One region of the Mesorhizobium sp. WSM4821 genome, then DNA from elsewhere that is predicted to be linked to it. Evidence: riboswitches for the same ligand, from Rfam matches in the RefSeq annotation. Region 1 holds a riboswitch; each other region holds the start of a gene.
The links. A riboswitch is a leader RNA that binds a small molecule or an ion and turns the genes downstream of it on or off. The one in region 1 is predicted to bind cobalamin.
Positions count from the first base shown of each region.

Region 2: it holds a riboswitch for cobalamin, as region 1 does, so the genes downstream of both, AC0NID_RS04010 (aromatic ring-hydroxylating oxygenase subunit alpha) here and AC0NID_RS18815 (DUF1636 family protein) in region 1, are expected to answer to the same signal.
Region 3: it holds a riboswitch for cobalamin, as region 1 does, so the genes downstream of both, metE (5-methyltetrahydropteroyltriglutamate--homocysteine S-methyltransferase) here and AC0NID_RS18815 (DUF1636 family protein) in region 1, are expected to answer to the same signal.

Region 1 covers NZ_CM148371.1:3,881,456-3,888,764, forward strand. Annotated here, with positions in the region: gene cobN (cobaltochelatase subunit CobN) at 1-2,509, opposite strand, end outside; gene cobW (cobalamin biosynthesis protein CobW) at 2,528-3,565, opposite strand; gene AC0NID_RS18815 (DUF1636 family protein) at 3,562-3,996, opposite strand; cobalamin riboswitch at 4,035-4,238, opposite strand; gene AC0NID_RS18820 (winged helix-turn-helix domain-containing protein) at 4,268-5,467, opposite strand; gene AC0NID_RS18825 (NADH-quinone oxidoreductase subunit A) at 5,801-6,166, shown strand; gene AC0NID_RS18830 (NuoB/complex I 20 kDa subunit family protein) at 6,157-6,738, shown strand; gene AC0NID_RS18835 (NADH-quinone oxidoreductase subunit C) at 6,747-7,309, shown strand, end outside.
Region 2 covers NZ_CM148371.1:889,986-897,294, reverse strand. Annotated here, with positions in the region: gene AC0NID_RS04035 (diphosphate--fructose-6-phosphate 1-phosphotransferase) at 1-479, shown strand, start outside; gene AC0NID_RS04030 (MBL fold metallo-hydrolase) at 513-1,238, shown strand; gene AC0NID_RS04025 (molybdopterin-dependent oxidoreductase) at 1,569-2,180, shown strand; gene AC0NID_RS04020 (FAD-binding oxidoreductase) at 2,177-2,923, shown strand; gene AC0NID_RS04015 (FAD-binding oxidoreductase) at 2,936-4,051, opposite strand; gene AC0NID_RS04010 (aromatic ring-hydroxylating oxygenase subunit alpha) at 4,071-5,318, opposite strand; cobalamin riboswitch at 5,433-5,634, opposite strand; gene AC0NID_RS04005 (DUF680 domain-containing protein) at 6,154-6,378, shown strand; gene AC0NID_RS04000 (DUF680 domain-containing protein) at 6,505-6,741, shown strand; gene AC0NID_RS03995 (ABC transporter ATP-binding protein) at 6,893-7,309, opposite strand, start outside.
Region 3 covers NZ_CM148371.1:29,781-37,089, forward strand. Annotated here, with positions in the region: gene metK (methionine adenosyltransferase) at 1-732, shown strand, start outside; gene AC0NID_RS00135 (adenosine kinase) at 840-1,832, shown strand; cobalamin riboswitch at 2,215-2,414, shown strand; partial or broken gene metE (5-methyltetrahydropteroyltriglutamate--homocysteine S-methyltransferase) at 2,530-4,865, shown strand; gene tdh (L-threonine 3-dehydrogenase) at 5,514-6,548, shown strand; partial or broken gene AC0NID_RS00150 (IS3 family transposase) at 6,717-7,309, opposite strand, start outside.

The sequences.
Region 1 (7,309 bases):
CGGCCGCCCTGCCGAGATCGAAGGACGTCGGCGTCGGCATGGTGCGTGGGTCTGATGTGAACAGGTTGCGGCCGGTCGGCAGCACATCCGGCCGGCCACGCGCCGGCGCGCCGGCGGGGCCGGCGGCGACATGGCGGCCGTCGAGGGCCGCGAGGAGCGCTGCTTTCTCGGCCGCCGCGCTTTGTCCGCGCAGCGGATCGGTCTCGCCCGCGCCTTCCCCCCTGGGCGAGCGGCCATAGATATGAAGACCGTCCTTGATGGCGAAATCCTTGAGATCGCAGAGCCAGGCGTCGATGCGGCGCAGCGCCTCGTCAGGCGCGTCGGTGCCGGCAACGCCGGCTTCGGAAGCGAGGCCAGTCTTTTGCGCGGCTTCGACGATCAGCTTCGCCAAGCGGTCGCGGCGGCGGCGGTCGAGCCCGTCGGCCTGGGCATATTCGTCGACCAGCCGTTCGAGCTGGTGCTGGCTCTCGTCCAGTCCGGCGCCGGTCAGCGGCGGCGGCAGATGGCCGAGCGTGACGGCGGCAATGCGCCGCTTGGCCTGTGCTGCCTCTCCCGGATTGGAGACGATGAAGGGATAGATGACGGGCAGTGGACCGGTGACGATCTCGGGAAAGCAGGTCTCGCTGAGCGCGACCGTCTTGCCGGGCAGCCATTCCAGCGTCCCATGGGCGCCGACATGGACGAGGGCATGGATGCCGAGCGACTTGCGCAGCCAGAGACCAAAGGCGATCAGCGCATGTCGCGGCGGCAATGTCGGGTCGTGGTAGTCGGCGCGGCGGTCGATCGAACGCCCGCGATCGGGCGCCAGCGCCACGGTGATGTTGCCGAAGGTGGCGGCGCGGAAGGGGAATTTTGCCGTGGCAGAGAGGGGTGCCTCGCGCAAACCTGTCTCCTCTTCCGCCTTCCCCCAAGCCGCCTCTACCGCAGCGATTGCCGCCGTCGGTAACTCCGTTGAGAAGTCGAGATATTCCTCTAATCCTAGTCCGCTTTCGCCTTGCTTCAGCATCTCCAGCAAATCACGCGGCGTTTGCGGAATCCCCTCGACGCCATAGCCCTGTTCCCTCAGGTCATGCAGCATGGCCAGCACGCTGGACGGCACGTCGAGACCGACGGCGTAGCCGGTGCGGCCGGGGGCGCTGGGATAGTCGGGGATCAGGATGGCGAGCTTGCGCTCCGCGCGCGGCGTCCGCTGCAGGCGGATGAAAGCCTCGACACGGTTCGCCACCTGCGCGACGCGATCCGGCTCCGGCCGGTTGGCGAAGGCGCGGAAGGCCAATGCCGGGTTGATCCCGCTTTCGCCCTTGAAGGAAATGGCGCCGGCGAGGATGCGGCCGTCAAGCTCCGGCAGCACGACATGCATGGCGAGGTCGGCTGGCGCCAGACCACGCTCATTGTTTTGCCAGATGTCGCGGCGGGTGGTCGCGACGATGACCTGAAAGACAGGCACGCCGGCGCGGTCGAACAGGGTTTCTAAGCCGGGTTCGGCTCCGGAGGCGAAAGCGGTCGCGGTGATGATGGCGGCAGGCTTCAGCGTAGACAGCGCGGTTTCGACAAAAGCGAGCGATGCCGGGTCCTTGAGGCTGGAGACGAAGATGGGGACGGGGGCCATGCCGCGTTTCCCGAGCGCCTCGACCAGCGCGTCGACCGGCGCGACATCGGCGGCGAGCAGCATCGAGCGGTAGAACAGGATGGGGATGTTGGGGGCGCGGAGATTGTTGGCGTCGAGATCCGTCCCATCCCCCTCTGTCCTGCCGGACATGTCCCCCGCAAGGGGGGAGATTGCTGCGTCATCGACGATTTCGCCAATCGGGGCGGATCCATCTGTCCGTTGCGAAGCAGAAAACAAACCGGCTTTGGTGACGGCCGATCTCCCCCCTTGCGGGGGAGATGTCCGGCAGGACAGGGGGAGGTGTGAAAGATTGCCGACATTTGATAAATCCGGCCTTTCCACGACACCGCGGCCCGGCTCGTAGTAGCCCGCTTTCGGCACGCTGACCGGCTCGTCAACCGCCGCATCCGAACCAGCCAGCCGTGCCAGCCTCCGCACCAGCGCCTTCATATTCTCCGGGCCGCCCTCACGGAAATAGTCGAGCAGGCTGTCCAGCTCCTCGCGGGGCAGCGTCGAACCTTCGATCAGCCGCAGATCCTCGTCGCGGCATTCGCCAGGCAAAAGCGCCAGTTTTATGCCGCGCGCCCGGGCGGTCGAGGCGAGCTGGTCGCAGCCATAGCGCCACCAGTCGTAACCGCCGAGGATGCGAACCAGGACGACCTTGGCGTGCCGGGCGACACTGTCGATCCAGAGGTCGACAGACATCGGATGGCGCAAATCGCGAAGTGCGGCGAGCCGCATCGACGGCAGTCGTTCCGCGTCCGCTTTCCACGCTGCCGCCAGCCCGGCCAGATCGCTGTCGGTGAAAGACAGCGCCACGACATCCGCAGGCGTCTGCCTGAGATCGACAGGCTCGGCGAGATCGTCGAGCGAGGCGGACGTTGTGGTGAGGATGTGCATCGCGGCTCGTGCCTGAGATCAGCCGGCGAGGATACGTTCGATCGCCGGGCGGTTCAGCCCTTTCAGCCCGATAACGACGAGGCGCGAGCGGCGGTCGTCTTCCGCCGTCCAGGCGCGATCGTAATAGTGATTGACGCGCGGGCCGACGGCCTGCAGCAGGAGCCGCATCGGCTTGCCGCCGACCTCGACGAAGCCTTTCACGCGCAGCACGTTTTCTTCCTCCGCCGCCGTGGCGACGCGCAAAGCCAGCTCATCGGGATTGGCGATCGACGGAATGTCGATAACGAAGGAGTCGAAGTCGTCATGCTCGTGGTCGAGTTCGTCGTCGTGGTGGGTCTTGCGGTTCTCGATGTCGTCCTCGACCGCAAGGCCGAGGCCGAGCAGCACGGACGGATCGACCTTGCCCTGCGAGGTCGGCACGATCTTTACCGCACGCGCGGCGTGCTCGCCGATGATGGCGTTGGCGCGGGCCGAGCCGGCGGCATCCATCAAATCGCTCTTTGACAATATGATCAGGTCGGCACAGGCGAGCTGGTCCTCGAACACCTCCTCGACAGGGTCGTCGTGGTCGAGCGTCTCGTCCTGCGCGCGCTGTGCCTGCAGGGCATCCATGTCGTTGGCGACGCGGCCTTCGGCCAGCGCCGGTCCGTCGACCACCGCGATGATGCCGTCGACCGTCACGCGGCTTTTCACCGTCGGCCACTGGAAGGCCTGGACGAGTGGCTTGGGCAGAGCGAGGCCCGAGGTTTCGATCAGGATGTGGTCGACCTTCGGCGTCCGCGACAGGATCTGGTCGAGCGCCGGGACGAAATCGTCGGCGACGGTGCAGCAGATGCAGCCATTGGCCAGTTCGACGATGTTTTCCTCCGGGCAAGTGTCGATGCCGCAGCCTTTCAGGATCTCGCCGTCGATGCCGACGTCGCCGAATTCGTTGACGATGATGGCCAGACGCTTACCCCCGGCGTTTTCGAGCAGATGGCGGATCAGCGTCGTCTTGCCGGCGCCGAGGAAGCCGGTGACGACGGTACAAGGCACGCGGGAGACGGAAGCGGTCATGTCATGTCCTTCAAAAGGTCGAGGGGAGGGATGCGGGCAACGAGGCCGCGCTTCAGGCAATCGGGCCGGCCGCGCCACGGAATGAGTCCGTCCGTCGAGGTGGCGAAGAGCTTTGCACCAGCGACGAGATCGGCGCCGCTGGTCACGGTCAGGTCGCCGAAGACATAGCTCCAGCAGCCGTCGCGCAAAATCGCGGCGCTCAGTCGGCGTTTGCAGTTGCCGAGGCATTCGACGCTGCGGATAGGGATATTTTCGCCTGCTACAGCGCGGCGTGTGTCTTCGGCAAGCAGTTCGCCGGCGCGAGGAAGGCCATCGGAGCCGGATTCATCGCGACAGGAAGAGCAGACGATCACGGTGACGCCGGCCAAGGCGTCGCTGTCGCCGGACAATATGTCCGCTGTCTCAGCCGAAAAACTGCTGTCGCGTTCCAAATCAGGCTCCTTGCCCGGAAAACCCGCCAGGCGATCGGATTCTTATGTCCTAGACGGCAGGTCTCCTGGCTCGCGGGTCATTGCCTTGGTGCCGCCTTCCCGGGACCGTCCCAGTGGTTTTCGGCCTTGGCTCGTCGCTTACAGTTGCGGGGACAGCCGCGGATTTGAAATCGGAATTTCGCACCGCATTCCCTCTTGGCCCTTGCCGTTGCGGGCAGGGGACCGTCTGGACCGGATTTAGGCTCTTGTGGGCAGCGGTGTCAACGCACCTCTACGACGCGGCAACGTCGGCAAGCGGTTGGCCTAGTTCACCCGCAGGCGTCACCTCGATGCTTTCGAGTCCGAGCCAACCCTGCATCAACTTCAACTCCTCGAAGAGTTCGGCGGCGGTTTGCGGCGGGGCGCCGGGCTCGGCATAGGCGGCATGGACGCGCAGCACGCCGGCGGGGCGGTCGGCCTTGAGATCGATGCGCGCGACGATCCTTTCGCCGAGCAGGAACGGCAGCACGTAATAGCCGTATTGGCGCTTTTCGGCCGGCGTGTAGATCTCGATGCGATAGCGGAAGTCGAACAGTCTTTCCGTGCGCGACCGCTCGAAGACGACCGGATCGAACGGCGCGAGCAGCGCGCGCGCCTCGATCTTGCGTGGAAAACGGGCGTCCTTGTGAAGATAGGCAGGCTTGTCCCAGCCTTCGACGCGAACCGGCAAAAGGTCGCCCGATTCAACCAGTTCCTCGATGCGGTCCTTGATGTCGGCGGGAGAGAGGCGGAAATAGTCGCGCAGGTCGCCGGCTGTCGCGACACCATGGGCGCGGGCGGAAATACGCAGCAACTCGCGGTGCGCATCCTCATGAGAAGGCACCGGCAGGGCAAGTATCGCCGGCGGCAGCACGCGCTCCGGCAGATCATAGAGCCGCTCGAAGCCTCGACGCGACGCCGTGGTGATGCGGCCGGCCCAGAACAGCCATTCGAATGCATGCTTGGCGTCGCTCCAGCCCCACCAGCCGCCCGAGCCCTTCTGGCCTTCGAGAGCCGATGCGGCGATCGGGCCTCGTTCGACGACCTCGCGATAGATGTCTTCAATGTAGGCGGCGCGTTCGCGCCCCCACTTGGCCAGCCCGTTATACATTTCCTCGCCGCGTTCGGCCCGCTCCATGCGCCAGCGCATCAGTGGATAGGTCTCGACCGGCAGAAAGGAGGCTTCGTGCGCCCAATACTCGAAGACCCTGCGCTTGCGGGTCACGGCGGCGTTGTCGAGCAGCGCAAGCGGGTAGGGGCCAAGCCGCGAATAGAGCGGCATATAGTGGGCGCGCACCACCGCGCTGACGGAATCGATCTGCAGCAGGCCGGTCCGGGCGAGCACACGGGCCAGATGGCGGCGATCGGGCGTGCCGTTCGGGCGAGGATCGGCAAACCCCTGTGCGGCAAGCGCGATGCGCCGGGCCACGGCGAGCGAGATCTTTTCCTTCATGCAGACGGCACTCTGTTGGCGTTCGATCAAAGGTTGGGTGATGATTCCGGGCCATGCTAGCAGGGTTTTGGCGGTATCTATGTCAGGAGAGAAAAGTGGAGTAAAAAGTGAAGGAAATCAAACAGGAGCGGATCGGACCAGTTTATCCGGATATGCCGTCCGGCACCCGTGTTTTGAACAAGGTTTGACTTGCTTCGCCGAAAGCCCTGCGCTAACCCTCGCCGCGTTGCAGCATAGAGCCCTAAAACGGTTCAGTGGTTAAACTGTCACGCTTCCGCAAGTGGGACCGGTGCTGTAATCAGAGTGGATTGGCCGCCAACGGAAAGCCGCAGCATGAACGCATTGTTGAGTTCGTACCTGCCCATCGTCCTGTTCATCGGCGTGGCGCTGGTCGTCGGCCTGGCGCTGCTTGCCGCGCCGTTCCTGGTGGCATACCGCAACCCCGATCCGGAAAAGCTTTCCGCCTATGAATGCGGCTTCAACTCGTTCGACGACGCCCGCATGAAGTTCGACATCCGCTTCTACCTGGTGTCGATCCTGTTCATCATCTTCGATCTGGAAGTGGCCTTCCTGTTTCCGTGGGCCGTGTCCTTCAGCCAGGTCGGCATGCTCGGTTTCTGGTCGATGATGGTGTTCCTGGCGGTGCTGACCATCGGCTTTGCCTATGAATGGAAGAAAGGAGCGCTGGAATGGGATTGAGCGACAATTCCGGCACGCTCGTCGCGCCTAAGCCAAAAGGCATTCTCGACCCCAGCACCGGAAAGCCGGTGGGGGCGAACGATCCCTTTTTCCTCGAGATCAACAACGAGCTTGCCGACAAGGGTTTTCTCGTCACCTCGACCGAGGCGCTGATCACCTGGGCGCGCAGCGGCTCGCTGATGTTCATGACCTTCGGTCTCGCCTGCTGCGCGGTCGAGATGATCCATACCTCGATGCCGCGCTACGACTCGGAGAGGTTCGGTGTTGCTCCTCGCGCGTCTCCGCGCCAGTCCGACATCATGATCGTCGCCGGCACGCTGACCAACAAGATGGCGCCGGCGCTGCGCAAGGTCTACGACCAGATGCCGGAGCCGCGCTACGTCATTTCGATGGGCTCCTGCGCCAATGGCGGCGGCTACTATCACTATTCCTATTCGGTGGTGCGCGGCTGCGACCGCGTCGTGCCGGTCGACATCTATGTTCCCGGTTGTCCACCGAGTGCGGAAGCCCTGCTCTACGGCATCCTTCTTTTGCAAAAGAAGATCCGCCGCACCGGCACGATCGAGCGGTGAGCGGGATGATGAAGCTGTCGTTGAATGAACTCTCGACCTATCTCGGCGAGAAGCTGAGCGGCCGCATCGGCGATGCGGTGTTTGCTTATGGCGAACTCACCATCTCTGTCGAGCCGCACGACCTGATCGAGGTGGTGACATTGCTGCGCGACGATAAAAACTGCCAGTTCATCTCGATCATCGACGTGTGCGGCGCCGATTATCCGTCGCGGGCCAAGCGCTTCGACGTCGTCTATCACCTGCTGTCGCCGAAGCAGAATATTCGCATCCGGATCAAGGTCCAGGCCGACGAGGAGACCGTGGTGCCGTCGATCACCGGCGTCTATCCCGGCGCCGACTGGTTCGAACGCGAAACCTACGATCTCTATGGCGTGCTGTTTTCGGGCCATCCCGATCTCAGGCGGATTCTGACCGATTACGGCTTCGAAGGTCATCCGCTGCGCAAGGATTTCCCGCTGACCGGCTTCGTCGAGGTGCGCTACGACGACGAGGCCAAGCGGGTCGTCTACGAGCCGGTGGAATTGAAGCAGGAATTCCGCAATTTCGATTTTCTGTCTCCGTGGGAAGGTAC
Region 2 (7,309 bases), 3.0 Mb from region 1:
CGGTCTCCGAAGGCGTCAGCACCGCCGACGGCAAAGCGCTGGTCGAAAGTCTTGTCCCGCCCGAGAAACTGGAGCGCGATGCGCATGGCAACGTCAAGCTGTCGGGCAGCGACCTGCCGGCCGCCCTCGAGCGGGCGCTGGCCGAAGGATTGCCGGGCAAGCGGGCGCGCGTCGACGCGCTCGGTTATATGCCGCGCGGCTATGTCGGCGCCATCAACGCCGTCGATGCGCAGGAAGCCTTCGATGCCGGCGTCTTTGCCGTGACGGTGGCCGAACAGGGTGGCGGTTCGGTGGCGCTGCAATATGACGGCAACAAAACCGTGCTGAAGAAGGTGCCGCTGAAAAACGTCGCCGGCAAAACCCGTCACATGCCCGACGATTTCATGCTGCCTGATGTGAACCAGCTCTCCGATGCGGGAATCACCTATCTGAGGCGGCTGGTCCCGGAAAAATACAAGGTCGGAAAGCCGTTCGTCTGATGCCGGCTTTCTTGTGATGCCGGCTCTCGCCTGATGCTTGACTGGTTCAGCAGAACAGCAGCCGACGCCGACACGACGATGCTGACCGAGCCGTTCGTGCATGATTTCGTGCGCGCCAACATCTGGCACCTGCGCGGCCGCGATGTCGACCTGCTTGTCGACACCGGCATGGGCATCCGCCCGCTGGCGCCTGAGATAGACACGCCGGCGGGCAAGCCGCTGCTCGTCGTCGCCACCCATATCCATCTCGACCATGTCGGCTCGCTGCACGAATTCCCGTTGCGGGCGGGGCCGAGGCACAGCGCCGCGCAATTCGACAGCATGGATGAAGCGGTCACCTATGCCCACATGTTCCACACGCTCGACGGCGCCGTCTCGAAGCTGCCGGCGCCGGACTGGAAAGCGGCCGATTACAAAATTCCGCCGGCGCCGCTGACGCGGACGCTTGACGAGGGCGACATTGTCGATCTCGGCGACCGGCAATTCCGCGTGCTGCATCTGCCTGGCCATTCGCCCGATTCGATCGCGCTGTTCGATGAGGCCGACGGCCTGTTCTTCGCCGGCGATGCGATCTACGACGCCATGCTGATCGACGACCTGCCGGATTCCGACCGCGCCGCCTATCGCCGGACGATGCAGCGGCTGCTCGACCTGCCGATCCGCATCGGCCATGGCGGCCATGGCCCGAGCTTCGACGCCAGGCGGATGCGCGAGATCGCCACTGGCTATCTCAGGCGAACCGACGGGATCGGCGTATAGGGACAGCGCCGACCTGAAGCGATTGCCCTGAGGTTATGCTAGGAATTTATTCATGGTGCTGATTTGCGCCAGCGACCCGCCGGCCAGGCGTTTTTTTTCGGGTTTCGGTGCCGTCGCGGCAGGCGACAACAGCAGATGGCAACCAGCCGGGCGGCGAGCTGTGGGGCCAGCAAGGCATCGCGAGGTCGTTGTCAAGATTTCGGTTGCCCGCCAAACCATCTTCGAGAAGACTGTTGAAGGCCGGCGGACGGCCCCAGGCAAACGGCCCCAGGCAAACGGCCCCAGGCAAACGGCCCCATGTAAACGGCCCCATGTAAACGGATTGTCTCGATGGTCACCCGCGGCTTTTTTTCAGGACGAAAACCTCCGACGGATGCGGATGCGCGCATCCCGCCGGGGCAGTATCTCGAGCAAGGCTTCCCGGTGCTTTCAGCCGGGCCGACACCACGCGTGCGGACCGAGGACTGGTCGTTCACGCTCAAACACGGACCGCGGCCGATCAAGAAGTGGAATTGGACAGATTTCAACGCGCTGCCTCTGACCAAGATGACGCGCGACATTCATTGCGTGACCGCATGGACCAAGTTCGACACGGCGTGGCAGGGCGTGCTGGTCGACGACATTCTTGCCGATGCCGGCATCGAGCCGCCCACCGCCTTCACGCTGGCGCTCTCCTTCGACGGCTACACAACCAACGTGCCGACGAAGGATATCACCGCCGGCAAGGCGATGGTGGCGCTGCTTTACGAGGGCAAGCCGATCACGCCCGACCATGGCGGCCCGGCGCGGCTGCTGGTTCCGCATCTCTATTTCTGGAAGTCGGCCAAATGGCTGAACGGGCTGCAGTTCACCGAGCGCGACGAGCCGGGGTTCTGGGAACTGCGCGGCTATCACATCTATGGCGACCCGTGGCGCGAGCAGCGCTATACGGGCGATCCATGAGCGAGGCAGCGACGGCGCGGTCACCCTGGCAGACGGTCGCCATCACCGGCATCGAAAAGCGCACGCCCCGCGTCACCAGCTTTTTCCTCCGGCCGTCGCGGCCCTTCGACTATCGCGCCGGGCAGCATGTCGATGTCAGGCTGACGGCGCCGGACGGCTATCAGGCGCGCCGCTCCTATTCCATCGCCTCGGCGCCGGAATCGGGCGAGACGATCGAACTGGCGATTGAAAAACTCGACGACGGCGAGGTCTCGCCGTTCTTTCATGAGGTGGCAGCGGTCGGCGACGAGGTCGAACTGCGCGGACCGCTCGGCGGCCACTTCGTCTGGTCCGACAGCGACGGCGGCCCGCTTCTGCTGGTCGGCGGCGGGTCGGGCGTGGTGCCGCTGATGGCGATGATCCGCCATCGTGCGGCGCTGAAATCGGTGGTGCCCGCGGCATTGGTGTTTTCCGCGCGAATCTGGGAGGAGGTGATCTTTCGCGACGACCTGATCGGCCTCCACGATCGTCGGGACGGCTTCGATCTGCTGCTGACGCTGACGCGCGAGGCCGCCCGGCGCCCGGCCGACTATTCGCGGCGGGTCGATGCCGCGATGATGGTGCAATCGATGGCGCGGTTGCCCGCGCCGCCAAGGCACGCCTTTGTCTGCGGCTCGAACGCCTTCGTGTCGGCCGCTGCCCAGGCGCTGATCGATGCCGGCGTTCCGGCAGGTTTTATCCGCACCGAGCGCTACGGGGTTTAGGCGGCCCGCCGGTCAGGCCTCGATTTCGATCGCCGTCAGCGGTTTCGAACAGCAGGCAAGGATGAAGCCGTCGTCGATCTCGTGATCGAGGATGCCGCCATTGTGGCTCATCTCGACCTGGCCCGAGAGCTTTTTCACCTTGCAGGTTCCGCACAGGCCGAACTCGCAGGCCGCCGGGATACGCACGCCCGAAGCGCGCGCCGTCTGCAGCACGGTCTGGCCGGCAACGCAGTCGGCGTCGACATCCGAAAGCGAGAATCGAATTGGCGTTGCGGCCTCAGTAGGGACCTCGACCCCGCCTTCTGCCGGCCCACCCCTTGCCGGCAAGGCAAACGGGGCCGGTATTTCCTCCACCGCCGGTGCGGCAAAGCTTTCCTGATGGTAGTTGGCCATGTCGAAGCCGGCGGCCTCCAGCATCTGCCGCACCGCGCGCATGAATGGATCGGGGCCGCAGCAGAAGATTTCGCGCTCGCGAAAATCCGGTGCCAAGAGCGGCAGCCGGATCGCGTCGATCCGGCCCATATGGCCGAACCAGCCCTCGCGGCTGGAGCGCTCCTCGATCATGAAGCCGAGCGACAGGCCCGGCATGCGGCTGCCCAGCAGTTCGAGCTCCTTGCGGAAGATGATCTCCTCGGGCTTTCGCGCGCAGTTGACGAAGCCGACATCGGTCCATGGCGCGCAGTCGTTCAGCCAGCGCAGCATCGACATCATCGGCGTCACGCCGGAGCCGGCCGAAATGAACAGATATTTGGCCGCGGGATGACTGTGCAGCGAAAAGTCGCCCGCCGGCCCATAGGCCTTCACGTGAACGCCGGGCTTCAGATTGTCGAACATCCAGCGCGTACCGATGCTGCCGTCCTGCGCCTTCACCGTCACCGCGATCGAGAACGGCCGCGACGGCGAGGACGACAGCGTATAGGTCCGCATCAGCTGGCCCTCAATGGTCGGCAATTCCAGCGTCACGAACTGTCCTGGTTTGTAGCGGAACCAGGTCTGGTTGTCGGAGCGGAAGGTGAAGGTCTTCACGTCAGGCGCCTCGTCGCTGACGCCGATCACTTCCAGCACCTGGAGCCTGTCGTTCCAGGGCGCCATCTCGTCGAGATGGCGGTAGAGCCCGAGGTCCGTCATCGCATTCATTCCTCAGATCTCAGGCGACGCTGCGCAACGCCGGCCGGCCGTCCTCGGCAAGCCGCGGCCCGATGAAGGACGCGTACCATTCGACGAACTGGATGACGCCGCCCTCATGCAACTCCGAATAGGGGCCGGGCTCATAGGCCGGCGACAGGATGCCGAAGGCGTTTTCCTCGACGATGCGGCGGTCCTGGTCGTTGGTCTCGGTCCAGACATGGGTGAGTTCGGCGAGATCGTAGTCGACGCCTTCGACCGCATCCTTGTGGACAAGCCATTTGGTGGTGACGGCCGTTTCCGTGGCACTGATCGGCAGCACGCGGAAGGTGACGGCATGATCGCCGAGGATATGGTTCCAGGTCGTCGGGTAATGGTAGAGCAGTAGCGAGCCGATGCGGTCGGTGGAAACGCTGTCGGAAAGGTTCTTCTTCACCGCGCGCCGTCCCGTCATCGTATAGCTGACGGCGTCACGCAGCAGCGGCGCGCGGGTGGCGCGATACTGCCCGGCCGGATCGATTCGGAACTTGCTCGGCAAGCCCGCCGCCTCGCATTTGGCCCAGTGAGCGAGCATTTCCGGATCGCTGTCGGCGCCCTGCACGCCGGTCACGGTCGGTGCTTCCGGGAATGTCTTGCACAGTTCCGGATGGTTGCCGGCGCAATGGTAGCACTCGCGGTTGTTCTCCCAGACGAGCTTCCAGTTGCCCTTCTCGACAATGGTCGATTCGAAGGCGACCTTTGCCTCGCGCAGCCGGTGCGGCAGGAGGTAAGGCTCGACCATCGCGCGCATCGGCGCGAAATCCGCGGGCTCCTTGGCCAGGCAGATGAAGATGTAGCCGCCGACGCTTTCGCAGGCGACCGGCTTCAGGCTGAACTGGCTCTTGTCGAAGCCATCCGCCATCTGCCTTGCGAACAAGAGCCGGCCGTCCAGCTCGTAGGTCCACTGGTGATAGGGGCAGACGAGCTTTGCCGCCGTGCCCTTGTCGGCGTTGCAGACGCGGCTGCCGCGATGGCGGCAGGAATTGTGGAAGGCGTTGATCTTGCCTTGCTGGTCGCGGACCAGCACGACCGGATAGTCGCCGATCTGGACGGTCATGTAGCTGCCCGGCTTCGGCAACTCGCAATCGTGGCCGATGAACAGCCAGTCGCGATACCAGATCAGCTCCATGTCGAGCTTGAAGAAATCGGAATCGGTGTAGAAGGGCTGTTCCAGCGAATAGCCTTGCCTGCGGCCGTGCAAGAGCCTCAGCATGTCGTTGCGCGCATCCATGTCCTGTCCTCATGTCCAAGGACTGAACTGGTGGTGATGGAGGAAGGATCGGCTGCACGTCGGCGATATGGCCGGGCATGCACTATCCGCCTCTTGACCGCCCACCGCGATCAGTCGAGTCTAGAATCTCGGGCTGGTTTCCGGGCTCTGGAGTATCCTTGCGGACGGTCGCGACACCTTCCCAGGCTTGTGACCCAGTGGTCTCCCGTTGCGACTTGAACTCCACCACCGTTGCGGGGGCAGCGCCGGGTTCTGACCGGCTTCCCAATTCTCCGCTTGGTCGTCACCATGCGGCACCTGAGTTGGCGTGATCTAATCATGACCGTCGGCCGTCTGTCGGCATGAAAGCGACATCGTATCCATGCGGCGCGACACGGCCGCGAAACCTGTTGGACCGGAGTGAGCAAGGGGTGAAATCGCCCTTCGCCGAGCGTTGCCGGCCCGAAAGCATGGCCGGATTTGGCCCATCGGCGGGGGCCGAACTGGTAAACGATTCGTTAGCAGGCTTCGAAATGCTTTTTAAGGGGTCTCTAAAATCGAACCGAACGGTTCGTTTCTGTTGACACTGCGTACAGGACGGTGTGAACGCAGACTCGCCAATTCGTCAAATGGCCGGGCGGTACGTTTGAGATAACCAACTGATAAACAAGCGGAAAATTTAGGTTGTAGGAAGGCTTGGCACAATTTCAAGATGCAGATTCTTGGTCCACGCGGAACAACTTCGTGATTGGAATCCGCAGGATGGCCTCCCCACATCGGGGCTGTCCGAACGACGCGGATTCCTCCCAAGACATGCCGCTGGACGGACGGAAAAATAAGATACTGGAGTACTAAAATGAAAAAGATCGCTCTTGCGGCCGTCGCCGTTCTGGCCATTACCGGCAGCGCCTTTGCTGAAGGCAGTGACCATTATGGGTCTGACGGCGCCAACCAGCCCGCCGTCGCGGCCGACAGCTCCTACACGGCTTCGATTCTGAATTCGGCTCCGGCCCAGAATCCGGTTCCGGCTGACGAGAAGCCCGTCCACGGCAGCGACCGTAACCTCTTCGGCAACAATTAACACTCGGTTCCAGACCATGATCCCGAACCTGCGGTTCGGAAAAGATCATGGTCAAACAAGCAGCGGCGGCATTGTCTTCATCAAGACCGCCGCGCTTGTGGGATACGAAAATCCAGGAGTATTGGAATGAAGAAGATCGCCCTTGCCGCCGCCGCGCTTTTGATTGCCGCCGGCAGCGCCTATGCCCGCAACGACAACGTCGGCGGAACCGACATCAACGAGCAGGCGACCGTCAACGTCGACAACACGCAGACGTCTTCGGTGCGCAACACCGGCTCGCCGGTCTATAAGCTGCTCAACTCGTCGGGCGACGTGCAGAAGTCCGCCCCGCACGGCAGCGACCGGAACCTGTTCGGCCGCTAGCGCTTCGGCTCGAAATCGGTTCCGATTTTCGGGAAGCACGATGTGTACGCTTCAACGGCGACCTGAATGCAAAAGAGCGGCGGGCTTGGCCCGCCGCTCTTTTTTTGCCCTCGCCAAACTGCCCATGTCCAGCAGTTCGGCTGCCGCTCTCTCAAGCTGCCTTTGCTTCCGCCTTGTGGAGTGTGAAGGAATGTCCATCCGCATCGAAGATGTGAAGGTCGCCGGCATCGGCAGTCAGCCGCAGCGCAGCACCCCGCTTGACTTCGACATTGCCGGGCAGCTTGGTCACCAGCGGCAGGTCGGCGCGGCCGATGTCGACATAGACGAGCTGGACCTCGCCGAGCTGCTCCACATAGTCCACCGTTCCCTCGAACAGATAGTCCGCGCCGGTGGCGATCATCAGATCCTCCGGCCGCACGCCGAAACTCACCACAGCACCCTTCGCCGAGGCCGGCGTGGCGATCGGCACCGTCGCCTTGCGGCCGCCGACATGGCTGACGACGGTCGGGTTGCCCGGTTTGTCGATCGTTGCCGGCAGGATGTTCATGGCAGGCGAGCCGATGAACTG
Region 3 (7,309 bases), 3.4 Mb from region 1:
AAAAAACAGGCAGAGGTGCGCCAAACCGGACGCCTTGGCTGGCTTCGCCCAGACGTTAAATCTCAAGTGTCCGTCCGCTATGAGGGTTTGCGCCCGGTAGCGCTTGATACCATAGTCCTGTCGACGCAGCATGACGAGGAGGTCTCACAAGCCACGGTGCGCGAAGGCGTCATTGAGGAGATCATAAGGCCGGTCTTGCCTCACGACGACCTGGATACGAAGGGGATAAGATTCCTGGTGAATCCAACAGGCCGGTTCGTGGTCGGTGGGCCGCGCGGCGATTGCGGGCTTACCGGCCGCAAGATCATCGTCGATTCCTACGGCGGTATGGGACGTCACGGCGGCGGTGCCTTTTCGGGCAAGGACCCGTCGAAGGTCGATCGATCGGCCGCCTATGCGGCGCGGTACGTCGCAAAAAACGTCGTTGCCAGCGGACTTGCGGAGGTCTGCGAGGTTCAGCTTGCTTATGCGATCGGTGTGGCCGCACCGGTGTCAGTCCTCGTCAATACATTCGGAACCGCGAAGATTGATGAAAAGAGGATCGAGCACGCCGTCCTTGAGCTTTTCGATCTCCGGCCGAAAGGCATTATCAAGGCGCTTGATCTCTTACGGCCGATTTACCGCAAGACCGCTACATACGGACACTTCGGCCGCGAAGAGCCGGAGTTCACCTGGGAAAAGACGGACAGAGCTGACGATCTTTTGCGAGAGGCAGGACCGGCAGCTGCGTGATGCACCGGTATTGGATGCGTCGGCATAGGGCGACCCATTCCAAACTGGCCAAAACAGGCCGGCCCCGGCGTGGCAAAAAGCCGGCTCGGGTTTTGGCGGAGATTTTGATGCCGGATTATGACGTGCTTTGCATCGGCAATGCCATTGTCGACATCATCGCCCAGTGCGACGAGGAATTCCTCGAGACCAACGGCATCATCAAGGGCGCGATGAACCTCATCGACACACAGCGCGCCGAGCTGCTCTACAGCCGCATGGGCCCGGCGATCGAGGCCTCCGGCGGCAGCGCCGGCAACACGGCGGCCGGCGTCGCCAGCTTCGGAGGCCGCGCCGCTTTCTTTGGCAAGGTCTCCAACGATGCGCTGGGCGAAATCTACGCCCACGACATCCATGCGCAGGGCGTCGCCTTCGACACCACGCCGCTCGAGGGTGAGCCGCCGACGGCGCGCTCGATGATCTTCGTCACGCCCGACGGCGAGCGCTCGATGAACACCTATCTCGGCGCCTGTGTCGAGCTTGGCCCTGAGGATGTCGAAGCCGACAAGGCGTCTGGCGCCAAGGTCACCTATTTCGAAGGCTACCTGTGGGATCCGCCGCGCGCCAAGGAGGCAATCCGCCAGACGGCGAAGCTGGCGCACGCAGCAGGCCGCGAAGTGTCGATGACCCTGTCGGATTCGTTCTGCGTCGACCGCTACCGCGACGAATTCCTTGAGCTGATGCGTTCGGGCACGGTCGATATCGTCTTTGCCAACAGCCACGAGATCAAGTCGCTCTACCAGACGTCGTCCTTCGACGAGGCGCTGGCGCAGATCCGCAAGGATTGCCGGATCGCCGCCGTGACCCGCTCGGAAAAAGGCTCGGTGATCGTGCGCGGCGACGAGACCGTGGTCATCCAGGCGACCGCCATCAAGGAACTGGTCGACACGACGGGCGCCGGCGATCTCTATGCCGCCGGCTTCCTGCATGGCTACACGCAAGGCCGCGACCTGCAGACTTGCGGCGATCTTGGCTCACTGGCGGCCGGCTTGGTGATCCAGCAGATCGGCCCCAGGCCACGGCAGAATCTGCGCCGCGAGGCTGAGCAGACTGGGTTGCTGTAAGGCGGCTTTTCGGCCACGTATAGCCCACCTTCCGTTGTGCAGGCTGTCCAGACAAGCGCGTGTAAATCGAACGTACCAGCCCGAGAAGGATGCCGGTTTTTTTCCAAAATTACTGATTGTTGAGGCTCAGGAACGTTGTCGCACTTCGACCAGCACTGCCGTCCGATCACGAATGGCCAACACGCGCCATTTTGACGAAGTCGTTTGAGACCGGATCGTACAAAAGGCAGATTGCCCGAGGGCCGAGCCACAGTCTGCAAACACCGGAGAGTCGCGCAGAAGGCTCAGCTCGACGGCGACTTGGAAACACGCCGCAGGCTAACAATTCACATAAACACATATACATTTGTTTATACGAAATTGACAAGAAAGTGGGCTACTGCGATTGTCCGCATGTCGTGGTTCTCCGCAAGGCGTTGCCGTAGCGGAGCTAAGAGGGGAGCCGGTGCAATGCCTACGCTGCCCCCGCAACTGTAAGCGGCGAGCCAAACCCATCAATGTCACTGGGGCGAACTGCCCCGGAAGACGTGGCAGAGGCTGTGACCCGCGAGTCAGGAGACCTGTCACGACGAACAACGTCCGCGGGCGGGGTGTCTGGTGGTCGCGGCAGCTCGGCGTTGATGCCGGCCTGCCAGCGCCTTCCTTGTCCCGGCCCCAACCATCGGGGTATGGAATGAATGTCTCCCAGCAAGTTCCCATAGCAACGCTTGGCGTGCCGCGTATCGGTCGCCGGCGTGAACTGAAATTCGCGCTCGAAAGCTACTGGTCCGGAAAATCGTCTGCTGCCAACCTTCTGGCGACGGCGAAGGCACTGCGTGCCGCCAGATGGAGCGAGCAGCACGCCCGCGGCGTGTCGAAAATCCCGTCGAACGATTTCTCACTGTATGACCATGTGCTCGACACCGCAGCAATGGTCGGCGCCGTCCCAGCTCGTTACGGCTGGACGGGCGGCGAGGTCCCGCTTGACATCTACTTCGCGATGGCGCGCGGGACGCAGGGCGATAGCGCGGGGTGCGGACACGCCAGTCACGGGCATGCAGTTCAGGGGCAGCGCGTGACCGCGATGGAAATGACCAAATGGTTCGACACCAACTACTACCTCGTGCCGGAGCTTGGCGACGATCAGACCTTCGCCCTCTCGGCGACGAAACCAGTCGATCACTTTCTGGAGGCAAAAGAGCTCGGCATCCATACACGCCCGGTCATCCTTGGACCGGTGACCTTCCTCAAGCTGGCGAAGTCTCCCGACCAGGGCTTCAATCCCATAGCGCTGCTACCGCGCCTGCTGCCGGTCTACGAGCAACTCCTGCAGAGGCTGGAGCTCTCGGGGGCCGACTGGGTGCAGACGAGCCGGCGCTTGTGCTCGATCTCAACCCGAACGAACGAGCTGCCTTCGAATTCACCTACGGGCAGCTGTCGAAAGCCGCGCCCAAGGTGAAAATTATGCTGGCTACCTATTTCGGGCCGCTAGGAAACAATCTCGAGACCGCGCTTTCGCTGAGCCTGGCGGGGCTGCATCTCGACCTCGTGCGCGCTCCCGAGCAGTTGGAGACGGTTGGTCGGCTCGCACCGAAGGATCTGGTGCTCTCACTTGGCCTGATCGACGGCCGCAATGTCTGGCGCGCGAACCTGACCGCCATTCTCGACGGCATCAAGCCGGTCATCGCCGGTTGGCCGCTGGACCGTGTCGAAATTGCGCCTTCCTGCTCGATGCTTCACGTGCCGATGGACCTGCGGATGGAGACCGCGCTCGATGTAGACGTCCGTTCGTGGCTGGCATTCGCCGCCCAGAAGACTGAAGAGCTGCTCGTGCTGGCCCAAGCCTTGTCCGAAGGCAGGGAGGCCGTAACAAGCTGAAGGCTTCTGATGAGGCGGCCGCCGCGCGCGCAATGTCGACAAAGGCCCACGATCCGCTCGTCCGCGGGCGCGTCAGCAGCATTGACGGCGCCATGAAGCAACGAAAGAGCGCATTTGCCAAGCGCTCGAGAGTCCAGGCTGACACGCTCGCCCTGCCGCTGTTCCCGACGACGACCATCGGGTCCTTCCCGCAAACGCCCGAGGTGCGCAGGGCGCGCTCCGCTCATGCGAAGGGCCGACTGAGCTATATCGACTACCAGGCCTTTCTGAAGAAGGAGACCGAGGCGGCGGTCCGCTGGCAGGAGGAGATCGGGCTGGACGTGCTGGTACATGGCGAGTTCGAACGCAACGACATGGTGCAGCATTTCGGCGAGCAGCTGTCCGGCCTCGCCTTCACCCAGCATGGCTGGGTGCAAAGTTATGGCTCCCGACTCGTGCGCCCTCCCATCATCTTCGGCGACGTATCGCGGCCCAATCCGATGACGGTCTTCTGGTGGCAATTTGCCCAGTCGCTGACGAAAAAGCCGGTGAAGGGCATGCTCACTGGTCCAGTGACGATTTCTTAACTGGTCTTTTGTGCGCGACGACGTACCCCGCGCCGAGGTCTGCCGCCAGATCGCACTCGCTATCCGCGATGAAGTGGCCGACCTCGAAAGAGCTGGCGCAAGGGTGATCCAGATCGATGAGGCCGCGTTTCGCGAAGGCTTACCCCTGCGGACGTCCGATTGGAAACATTATCTCGGCTGGGCTGTCGAATGCTTCCGGCTCGCCTCGACGGGTGTAGAGGACGCGACCCAAATTCACACCCACATGTGCTATTCGGAGTTCAATGAGATCATCGACTCGATCGCTGAACTGGACGCGGACGTGATTTCAATCGAGACGTGGCGCTCCAAAATGGAACTGCTGGACGCCTTCACCAAGTCGAAATATCCGAACGAAATCGGTCCCGGCGTCTACGACATTCACTCGCCACGTGTCCCCGAGATCGGCGAGATTTTGCATCTCGCCCAACTTGCTCGCGAGCGACTGTCGGACGGCCAACTGTGGGTGAATCCGGACTGCGGCCTCAAAACAAGGAAATGGGAAGAGGTCCGCCCTGCCCTCATCAACATGGTCGCCGCAGCATGCGCGCTACGGGAGAAAGCGCAGGCGCGGGCCGCCGAGCCACTGTGACCAAACATTTGGCCCGCGGGCCTCGCGCATAATTTGAGGCAGAAAGGACGGCATCGAAAGCCGCGAAGACATCGGTCGACGCGTGCGAGTCCCCACCCTTGTCGTCCAGCCGAAGGTCGGCACGACGGCTCAGCGCCGGGGCAGGATCTGGGAAGCCGCTTAGTCCCCGGACGGGTGATTTCGACCACGAAGGAAGGCGGTTTTGTCCGTGAGCTTCTGCCTAACAGGGCCAGCGGCCGACAGACGCGAGGGATCAACGCTTGCAGATGCCGCCTGTGCACCGGCACCATCGACAAATCGGCGGCGAGGTTGACCATCCAGAGTGTCTATATCAAAGGATATGCGTCGCATTTGGCGGGCATCGACAAATAGCCATACCGCCCAGCCGCAAGCTGCGACCATTCCTCATCGCTTGAATTGAAGCTGGCTGCATCTGGCACGGCGTGTGCTCCGCTTTTGCTGAGGTTCGCTGGAACAGAGCTTTTCACGCGCACGGCTCGCCGTGGAGTGTTGCTTTGACACAAAGGCCCCCGTCGGCATTCCGATCGGCCCAAAGATCTCAGGTGTGCTCTCCGAGCCTACCTTTCCGTTGTGTAGCTACCGAGGAGTGGCGAGGAGTGGAACCAATCAAGGTGTAAGGAGCATCTAATGTCGAACATGATGAAGGCGCTGGTGAAGGCCAAGGCCGAACCGGGCATCTGGATGGAAGAGGTGCCGGTGCCGGAGATCGGCCCAAACGACGTGCTGATCAAGATCAAGAAGACGGCGATCTGCGGCACCGACGTGCACATCTACAATTGGGACCAGTGGGCGCAGAAGACGGTGCCGGTGCCGATGGTGACGGGCCATGAATTCGTCGGCACCGTTGCCGATTTCGGCGCAGCGGTCACCGAATACAAGGTCGGCCAGCGTGTATCGGGCGAAGGCCACATCGTCTGCGGCCATTGCCGCAACTGTGGCGCCGGGCGAGGGCATCTGTGCCGCAACACGCTCGGCGTCGGCGTCAACCGTCCTGGCGCCTTCGGCGAGTATCTGGCGATCCCGCAGCACAATGTCGTGCCGATCCCCGATGATGTGCCCGACGAGATCGCCGCGATCTTCGACCCGCTGGGCAATGCCGTCCACACCGCACTCTCCTTCGATCTGGTTGGCGAAGATGTGCTGGTCACCGGCGCCGGGCCGATCGGCATCATGGGCGCGCTCGTCGCGCAATGCGTCGGCGCGCGCAAAGTGGTCATCACCGACATCAACCCGCTGCGGCTGGCGCTGGCGAAAAAGCTCGGCGTCCAGCATGTCGTTGACGCCTCGAAGGAAAAGCTGCGCGACGTCATGCCGGTGCTCGGCATGACAGAGGGGTTCGACGTCGGCCTCGAAATGTCGGGCGCCGCCCCCGCTTTCCGCGACATGATCGACACCATGAACAATGGCGGCAAGATCGCCATTCTGGGCATCGCGCCAACCGGCTTCGAGATCGACTGGAACAAGGTCATTTTCAAGATGCTGCATCTCAAGGGCATCTACGGCCGCGAGATGTTCGAAACCTGGTACAAGATGATCGCGCTTGTGCAGGGCCCGCTGGATGTCTCCGGCCTGATCACCCACCGCATCGGCATCGACGATTTTCAGGCCGGCTTCGATGCGATGCGCAGCGGCAGTTCCGGCAAGGTGGTGATGGACTGGTAGGGCGATGGCCGGCTTAACTTTGCGAAGGTGGTGACGGGACACCGCCTGGCTGTCGGCGATCTCCTCGCCTGGGAGCTGGCTGGTGCAATGGCTCCCCTCCAACGTGAGCCGAATGGTCGGCGACGTAGGTGGCCCAATCGGACGAGGCTCTGACCTGCCACCGGATTTTCATCCAGCCGCAATTAGAGCCTCGGCGGGTTTTACGCCGTATGGCGCGGGTTGAGCAACGGCGGAGCTGGTCGGGGTTGCGCAGCCGATCGTCCGTTGCGGTGAGATTGGCGGCATAGGCCGCGGGCGTGAGATATCCGAGCGCTGAATGTGGGCGTGATCGGTTGTAGTCGTCCCTCCATTCGGCAATCGTCGTGCGGGCATGGTCGAGGCCGAAGAACAAGGTCTCGTTCAAGAGTTCATCCCGCATCCGCCCGTTGAAGCTCTCGCAGAAACCGTTCTGCATCGGCTTTCCCGGTGCGATGTAGTGCCATTCCACCTGGTGGTCCTTCGACCAGGCGAGCATGGCGTTCGAGGTGAATTCCGTGCCGTGATCGGAGACGATCATGCCGGGCTTGCCGCGGCGGGCGATCAGGTCCGTCAGTTCGCGCGCCACACGCCGGCCCGAGATCGAGGTGTCGGGGATCGCCGCCAGGCACTCTCGCGTCACGTCGTCGACGACGTTGAGAATGCGGAAGCGCCTGCCACAGGCGAACTGGTCGTGGACAAAATCCAGCGACCAGCGCGCGTTGGCCCGGGCCTCCATCAGGATC